Regions from separate parts of the Pseudomonas sp. LF020 genome, predicted to be linked through region 2. Evidence: predicted binding sites of a transcription regulator. Region 2 holds the regulator's gene; the other holds the start of a gene.

Region 1 (4,212 bases), on a different contig from region 2:
ATCCATCCGCCGCCCAAGGGCACGGGTCGCGATCACTACCTGACCGCTGTGACTCGGGTCGACAATCAGTTAGTCGAAATCATCGATGTCGAGAAGGTGCTGGCGGAAGTCGCGCCGACGCCGGAAGCGATTTCGGTCGGCGTGGTGGATGTCGAGACCCAGAGCAAGGCGTTGTCGCTGCGGGTGCTGACGGTCGATGACTCGTCGGTGGCGCGCAAGCAGGTCACGCGTTGCCTGCAGACGGTCGGGGTCGAGGTGGTGGCGCTGAACGACGGCAAGCAGGCACTGGATTACCTGCGCAAGCTGGTCGATGAGGGCAAGAAGCCGGAAGAAGAGTTCCTGATGATGATTTCCGACATCGAGATGCCGGAGATGGACGGGTACACCCTGACGGCGGAGATCCGCAGCGACCCGCGCATGCAAAAGCTTCATATCATCCTGCATACTTCGTTGTCGGGGGTATTCAATCAGGCGATGGTCAAGAAAGTCGGTGCCGATGACTTCCTGGCCAAATTCCGTCCTGATGACCTGGCATCCCGGGTAGTCGACCGGATCAAAGCAGCAGATATCAGCTAGGGACCTTTTGTCCCTGGCGGTCAACACGATTTAAGAGGCGGCATCATTGTCTACGGGTAATTTGGATTTCGAACAATTCCGGGTCTTCCTGGAAAAAGCCTGTGGCATTTTGCTCGGTGAAAACAAGCAGTACCTGGTCTCGAGCCGTCTCAACAAACTGATGGAGCAGCAAGGCATCAAGTCCCTGGGTGAGCTGGTGCAGCGCATCCAGACCCAGCCGCGCAGCGGTTTGCGCGAGCAGGTGGTCGATGCCATGACGACCAACGAAACCCTGTGGTTTCGTGACACCTATCCGTTTGAAGTCTTGAAGAACAAGGTGCTGCCCGAGGCGATCAAGGCCAGTCCCAACCAGCGTCTGCGGATCTGGTCGGCGGCGTGCTCGTCGGGTCAGGAACCGTATTCGCTGTCGATGTCGATCGATGAGTTCGAGCGCAGCAACCTCGGTCAGTTGAAGATGGGCGTGCAGATTGTTGCCACGGACTTGTCCGGCAGCATGCTGACCAACTGCAAGACCGGCGAGTACGACAGCCTGGCGATCGGTCGCGGTTTGTCCGCCGATCGTCTGCAGCGCTACTTCGACCCGAAAGGGCCGGGGCGCTGGGTGATCAAGGCGCCGATCAAGAACCGGGTGGAATTCCGTTCGTTTAACCTGCTCGACAGCTACGCGAGTCTGGGCAAGTTCGACATCGTGTTCTGCCGCAACGTGCTGATCTACTTCTCCGCCGAGGTGAAGAAAGACATCCTGTTGCGCATTCACAGCACGCTGAAGCCGGGCGGGTATCTGTTCCTTGGCGCTTCCGAAGCGCTGAACGGTTTGCCGGATCATTACCAGATGGTCCAGTGCAGCCCGGGGATCATCTACCAGGCGAAGTGATTGCACCGGCAACAGCAAAAAACGGCAGGCCCGCAAAGGCCTGCCGTTTTTTTGTGCCCGATGAATTTCTCCCTGACACCACAAATCCCTGTGGGAGCGGGCTTGCCCGCGATAGCGTCGTGTCAGTCGATGTAGATTAACCAGACATACCGCCATCGCGGGCAAGCCCGCTCCCACAGGGTTTCAGTGTTGGCTGATAGAAGGCAGTCAAGCGGCAGAAAAGCGGCATTCGGCGGAAACCGGTTGCCGCTTTTCTGGCATTGCCGCTTTGCCGATGCCCCGCAAAGCCCCGGTTTACGGGGGTTATTCTGTTTGGCACGCGCCTTGCTAAAGCTCAGGTACGAAAAACCGGTCACCCGAAGGTTCCCGACATGAGCATCAGCTTCGATAAAGCGCTCGGCATTCACGAAAAGGCATTGGGCTTCCGCGCCCAGCGCGCTGAAGTGTTGGCCAACAACATCGCCAACGCCGATACCCCGAATTACAAGGCTCGGGATCTGGACTTCTCCAAAGTGCTTGAAGCACAGACCCAGAAGAACGCCAACGGCACCATTGCCCTGAACATGACCAACAGCCGTCACATCGAAGCTGAAGGCCTGGGCAATGGCGACGAGTCGCTGATGTATCGCACGCCGATGCAGCCTTCGATCGACCAGAACACCGTGGACGCTCAGCTTGAGCAGTCGAACTACGCGGAAAACGCAGTCGGCTTCCAGGCCAGCTTCACCCTGCTCAACAGCAAATTCAAAGGGCTGGTGTCAGCCCTGCGCGGAGAGTAATCCATGTCCCTGTCCAGCGTTTTCAACATTGCCGGCAGCGGCATGAGCGCACAAACCACGCGTCTGAACACCGTGGCTTCGAACATCGCCAACGCCGAAACCGTTTCGTCGAGCATCGATCAGACTTACCGCGCCCGTCACCCGGTGTTCGCCACCATGTTCCAGGGCGGCCAGAACACCGGCAGCAACTCGCTGTTCCAGAGCCAGGACGCCGCAGGGCAGGGTGTGCAGGTACTCGGCGTGGTCGAAGACCAGAGCAACCTCGAAGCGCGCTACGAGCCGAACCATCCGGCCGCTGATGCCAAGGGCTATGTCTACTACCCGAACGTCAACGTGGTGGAAGAAATGGCTGACATGATTTCCGCGAGCCGGTCGTTCCAGACCAACGCCGAAATGATGAATACCGCCAAAACCATGATGCAGAAGGTACTGACCCTCGGTCAGTAATAAGGGGCGACTGCCATGAGCGTTACCGATACCACCAGCAGCCTGAGCATGAATGACATCCTGGCGAACTCGTCGAAAAAGACCAGTTCGACCGCCGATGGCATTGCTTCGGCCACGAACAGCTCCACCGGCGGCCAGGCCCTGGGCAAGGACGCGTTCCTGCAACTGCTGGTTACCCAGTTGAAGAACCAGAATCCGCTCGACCCGCAGGACAACAGTGCCTTCGTGGCGCAGTTGGCGCAGTTCAGCAGCCTTGAGGGCATTACCACCCTCAACAGCACCGTCAGTTCGCTGGCCGGCAACTACAACTCCTCGCAAGCCTTGCAGGCGTCGTCGCTGGTCGGTCGCAACGTGATCGTGCAGACCAACAGCGTTCAGATGGACGACCCGAGCAAAGGCATGACCGGTTCGGTCACCGTTCCGTCGTCGATTGCCGGCGGCACGGTCACCATCACCGACAGCAGCGGTACGGCGATTCGCACCATCGACCTGGGCAGTCGCGCAGCCGGCAACGCGAGCTTCACCTGGGACGGCAAGGACAAGGACGGCAATCTGGTCAAGGCCGGCACTTATACCGTCAAGGCCAACGCATCGATCAATGGCACCTCCACCGACCTGGCGACCTACCTGCCAGCGACGGTCACCAGTGTCACGATCAGCCAGACCGGTGGCGAGCTGATGCTCAACCTGTCCGGCAAGGGCACCGTTGCCCTGTCCAAAGTACAAACCATTGGTATATAGAGCCGACTAACCGGCACAAAGGAGTGGAATATGTCTTTCAATATCGGCCTTAGCGGTCTCTATGCAGCCAACAAACAACTGGACGTGACCGGCAACAACATCGCCAACGTCGCGACCGCCGGTTTCAAATCGTCCCGTGCAGAATTCGAAGACGTCTACTCGGCCACTCGCCTGGGCAGCGGCAGCAAGGTCATCGGCAACGGTGTGCGCCTGGCCAACGTCTCCCAGCAGTTCACCCAGGGTGACATTAACAACACCGGCAACGTGTTGGACATGGGCATCAACGGTTCCGGTTTCTTCACCATGAGCAACAACGGCGCGATCACCTACACCCGTGCCGGTACGTTCAAGGTCGATAACAACGGCTTCATCACCAACACCGACTACACCTCGCGCCTGCAAGGTTATGGTGTGGATGCCAACGGCAAGATCATCAACGGCGTGTTGACCGACCTGAAGATCGACACTTCGAACCTGGCGCCGAAATCGACTTCGCTGGTGACTTCGTCCATCAACCTGAACTCGTCGGCACCAGTGATCGACGATACAGTGGCAGCAGGCAAGTTCGACCCGGCGAAACTCGAAACCTACACCAAGTCCTTCAGCACGCCTATCTATGACTCTCAGGGCAACTCGCACGTCATGGATCAGTACATGGTGAAAACCGGCCAAAACACCTGGAAAGTCTACACCCTGGTGGACGGGCGCAATCCGGATGCAACCGGCAGCGATCCAACCAAGACCGCCCCGACTGCTTCGACACTGACGTTCGACAGTTCGGGCAATCTCACTCAG
Region 2 (4,212 bases):
TTCAGGCCGACGACGCCCAACTGGACGACAAGAATGGCATCGCCACCTATAAAGGTGACGTGATCATCACCCAGGGTTCGATGATCGTTAAGGGCAATACGGTGACCATCACCCGTACCCCGACCGGTGATATCGACGTGGTGACCTCGGTGGGCAACCTTGCCTACTTCGAGCAGTTGCAGACTCAGGGCGACAAAAAGCCGGTACAAGGCTGGGGCGTGACGATCCAGTACCACGCCGCGCAAAACCGCGTCGTGCTGATCGACAAGGCCAAGGTTGTCGACAAGGACAACAACACCACTCAGGGCGAGAAAATCGTCTATGACACAGTGAAGAAGCTGGCCAGTGCCGGTCGCGCTACCGGTAGCAAAGTCACCGAAGCGCGTCCGCGCATCGACATGGTGATCCAGCCGAAGAAGAAAACCGACGAGAAGACCCAGTAATGGCAACTCTGAAAGCCCAACACCTGGCCAAGGCCTATAAAAGCCGCCAGGTTGTGCGCGACGTCAGCCTGTCGATCGACAGTGGCCAGATCGTTGGCCTGCTCGGCCCGAACGGCGCCGGCAAGACCACCTGCTTCTACATGATCGTCGGCCTGGTGCAGGCCGATCAGGGTCGCGTGCTGATCGATGATCTGGACGTCAGCCATCAGCCGATGCACGGTCGTGCCAAGGCCGGTATCGGCTATCTGCCGCAAGAAGCATCGATCTTCCGCAAACTGTCGGTGGCCGATAACATCATGGCCATCCTCGAAACCCGCACGGAACTCGACAAGGCCGGTCGTCGCAAGGAACTGGAAAGCCTGCTGCAGGAGTTCCACATCAGCCACATCCGCGACAACCTCGGCATGAGCCTGTCCGGTGGTGAACGCCGCCGGGTGGAAATCGCCCGCGCCCTGGCGACCGCACCGAAATTCATCCTGCTCGACGAACCGTTCGCCGGTGTCGACCCGATTTCGGTTGGCGACATCAAGCAGATCATCCACCACCTCAAGGCCAAGGGCATCGGTGTACTGATCACCGACCACAACGTGCGTGAGACCCTGGATATCTGCGAAACCGCCTACATCGTCAACGACGGTCAACTGATCGCCGAAGGCGATGCGGCGACCATCCTTGCCAACGATCTGGTGAAGGAAGTGTACCTGGGCCACGAGTTCCGCCTCTAAGCGAATAGTGCCCGGTGAGCCGCCCGGGCGCTGTATCGATTCAAGCAGGATTTAATACGCTTTAATTGTTACAGCGCTCTAGGCAAACACGACAGTTTCAGGCATATAATTTGCTTAAGTTTGGCGCTCCGGCGCCCTGTAGTGGATGGCGCATGCGCGCCGGCGAATAAGGTGTTAAGCCCCTGCCATGAAACCATCGCTAGTCTTGAGAATGGGCCAGCAGCTGACGATGACACCGCAGCTGCAACAGGCCATCCGCCTGCTCCAATTGTCGACCCTGGACCTGCAACAGGAAATCCAGGAGGCCCTGGAATCCAATCCGATGCTCGAACGCCAGGAAGAAGGCGACGACTTCGACAATACCGATCCTTTGGCCGACAACGTCGAACAAAAAACCAACACCGACATTCAGGAACCCTCCTATCAGGAAACCGCCCCGACGGTGGACAACCTGGAAGATGGCGAATGGAACGAGCGCATTCCTAACGAACTGCCCGTTGATACCGCCTGGGAAGACGTCTACCAGACCAGCGCCAGCAGTCTGCCCAGCAGCGATGACGACGAGTGGGACTTCACCACCCGCACCTCCGCCGGCGAAAGCCTGCAAAGCCATTTGCTGTGGCAATTGAACCTGGCGCCGATGTCCGACACCGACCGCCTGATCGCCGTGACCCTGATCGATTGCATCAACAATCAGGGCTACCTCGACGAAACCCTCGAAGAAATCCTCGACGCCTTTGATCCGGAGCTCGACATCGAGCTGGACGAGATCGAGGCCGTTCTGCACCGCATTCAACAGTTCGAACCCGCCGGCATCGGCGCGCGCAACCTCGGCGAATGCCTGTTGCTGCAACTGCGTCAGCTCCCGGCCAAGACCCCGTGGCTCAACGAAGCCAAACGTCTGGTCAGCGATTACATCGATCTGCTCGGCAGTCGTGACTACAGCCAGTTGATGCGGCGCATGAAGCTCAAGGAAGACGAGCTGCGTCAGGTCATCGAACTGGTGCAAAGCCTCAATCCACGCCCGGGCTCACAGATCGAATCGACCGAAGCCGAGTACGTGGTGCCCGACGTCATTGTGCGCAAGGACAACGAGCGCTGGCTGGTCGAATTGAATCAGGAGTCGGTGCCCCGTTTGCGGGTCAACGCGCAGTACGCCGGTTTCGTCCGTCGCGCCGACACCAGCGCCGACAACACCTTCATGCGCAACCAGTTGCAAGAAGCACGCTGGTTCATCAAGAGCCTGCAGAGCCGCAACGAAACCCTGATGAAAGTGGCCACCCAGATCGTCGAGCATCAGCGCGGTTTCCTGGAGTACGGCGACGAAGCCATGAAGCCGTTGGTCCTGCACGACATCGCCGAAGCGGTAGGCATGCACGAATCGACGATTTCCCGGGTCACCACACAGAAATTCATGCATACCCCACGGGGCATTTATGAACTGAAATACTTTTTCTCCAGCCATGTAAGCACCTCCGAAGGCGGTGAATGCTCGTCCACGGCGATCCGCGCGATCATCAAAAAACTGGTTGCAGCGGAAAATCAGAAAAAGCCGTTGAGTGACAGCAAGATCGCTGGTTTACTGGAGGCACAAGGCATTCAGGTGGCTCGCCGCACCGTCGCCAAGTACCGTGAATCCCTAGGGATCGCGCCTTCGAGCGAACGCAAGCGGTTGATGTAAGCCACGTTACAGCGTTCCAGTGGCAGGCTGTTCGGCCTGCCGCTTTATGCACTGGCAACGAAGGAGAAGCTGTATGCAAGTCAACATCAGTGGACACCAACTGGAAGTTACCCAACCTCTCCGTGAATACGTTGAGCAGAAGCTCAAGAGGCTTGAGGGACATTTCGACAAGATCACCAACGTGCAAGTCACGATGTGCGTCGAAAAGCTGAAGCAGAAAATCGAAGCCACGCTGCATATTCCCGGCAATGAGGTCGTCGCAAACGCGGAACATACCGACATGTACGCAGCGATCGACGCGCTGACCGACAAGCTTGATAAACAACTCAAAAAGCATAAGGAAAAGACCCAGAGCCTGCTTCAGGGCGCTACCGGTCGATAACCCCCACCCCCATGATCCGACTTGAAAGTATCCTGACCCCCGGCCGTTCCCTGGTGAACGTGCCGGGCGGCAGTAAAAAGAAAGCCCTCGAACAGATTGCCAACCTGATCGCCCGCGAAGTGCCGGATCTGGAGATGCAAGATGTCTTCGAAGCGCTGATCGCCCGTGAGAAACTCGGTTCCACCGGTTTCGGCAACGGCATCGCCATCCCCCACTGTCGTCTCAAAGGCTGCGAAGCGCCTATCAGCGCGTTGATGCACCTTGAAGCGCCCATCGATTTCGATGCAATCGACGGCGCACCGGTTGACCTGCTGTTTGTCTTGCTGGTCCCGGAAGCGGCCACCGATGCTCATCTGGAATTACTGCGCCAGATCGCCAGCATGCTCGACCGCAAGGAAGTGCGCGAAAAACTGCGTAGCGCACCGAGCAATGAAGCCTTGTATCAGGTCGTCCTGAGCGAGCAGAACGGTCACTAATCATGCGTTTGATCATCGTCAGCGGCCGCTCCGGCTCGGGTAAAAGTACCGCCCTGAATGTTCTTGAGGACAACGGCTACTACTGCATCGACAACCTGCCGGCCGGTCTGCTGCCGGAACTCGCCGAACGCGCCCTGATTCATACCGAGCTGGCTCAGCCGTTGGTGGCTGTGTCGATCGATGCGCGAAACCTGCCGAGTCATTTGTCACGCTTCCCCGAGTTGCTCGAAGAAGTCCGCGCCCGACACATCCAGTGTGATGTGCTGTATCTGGATGCCGACGAAGAAACCTTGCTCAAACGCTTCTCGGAAACCCGCCGTCGCCACCCGCTGAGCACCGCCAACCGCTCACTGGCCGAAGCGATCGAAGATGAAACCGCCCTGCTCGGCCCGATTGCCGACCTGGCCGATCTCAAGGTCAACACCACCAATCTGAATCTGTACCAGTTGCGCGATACCATCAAACTGCGCCTGCTGAACCAGCCGGAGCCGGGGACGGCATTTCT

The links. The regulator sigma-54, encoded in region 2, starts transcription at its own class of promoters, with help from an activator protein. The targets are predictions, from matches to a motif close to ANTGGCATNNANNTTGCTNT.
Region 1: flgB (flagellar basal body rod protein FlgB) is a predicted target of sigma-54. The motif match lies at 1,762-1,781, and genes of this name have one in related genera.

The regions. Positions count from the first base shown of each region.
Region 1 is NZ_JBRFIX010000001.1:641,060-645,271, forward strand. Features, by position in the region: gene ACU680_RS03005 (chemotaxis protein CheV) at 1-576, shown strand, start outside; gene cheR (protein-glutamate O-methyltransferase CheR) at 623-1,450, shown strand; gene flgB (flagellar basal body rod protein FlgB) at 1,822-2,229, shown strand; gene flgC (flagellar basal body rod protein FlgC) at 2,233-2,676, shown strand; gene flgD (flagellar hook assembly protein FlgD) at 2,692-3,417, shown strand; gene flgE (flagellar hook protein FlgE) at 3,448-4,212, shown strand, end outside.
Region 2 is NZ_JBRFIX010000003.1:436,650-440,861, forward strand. Features, by position in the region: gene lptA (lipopolysaccharide transport periplasmic protein LptA) at 1-443, shown strand, start outside; gene lptB (LPS export ABC transporter ATP-binding protein) at 443-1,168, shown strand; gene ACU680_RS09750 (RNA polymerase factor sigma-54) at 1,356-2,849, shown strand; gene hpf (ribosome hibernation-promoting factor, HPF/YfiA family) at 2,923-3,231, shown strand; gene ptsN (PTS IIA-like nitrogen regulatory protein PtsN) at 3,243-3,707, shown strand; gene rapZ (RNase adapter RapZ) at 3,710-4,212, shown strand, end outside.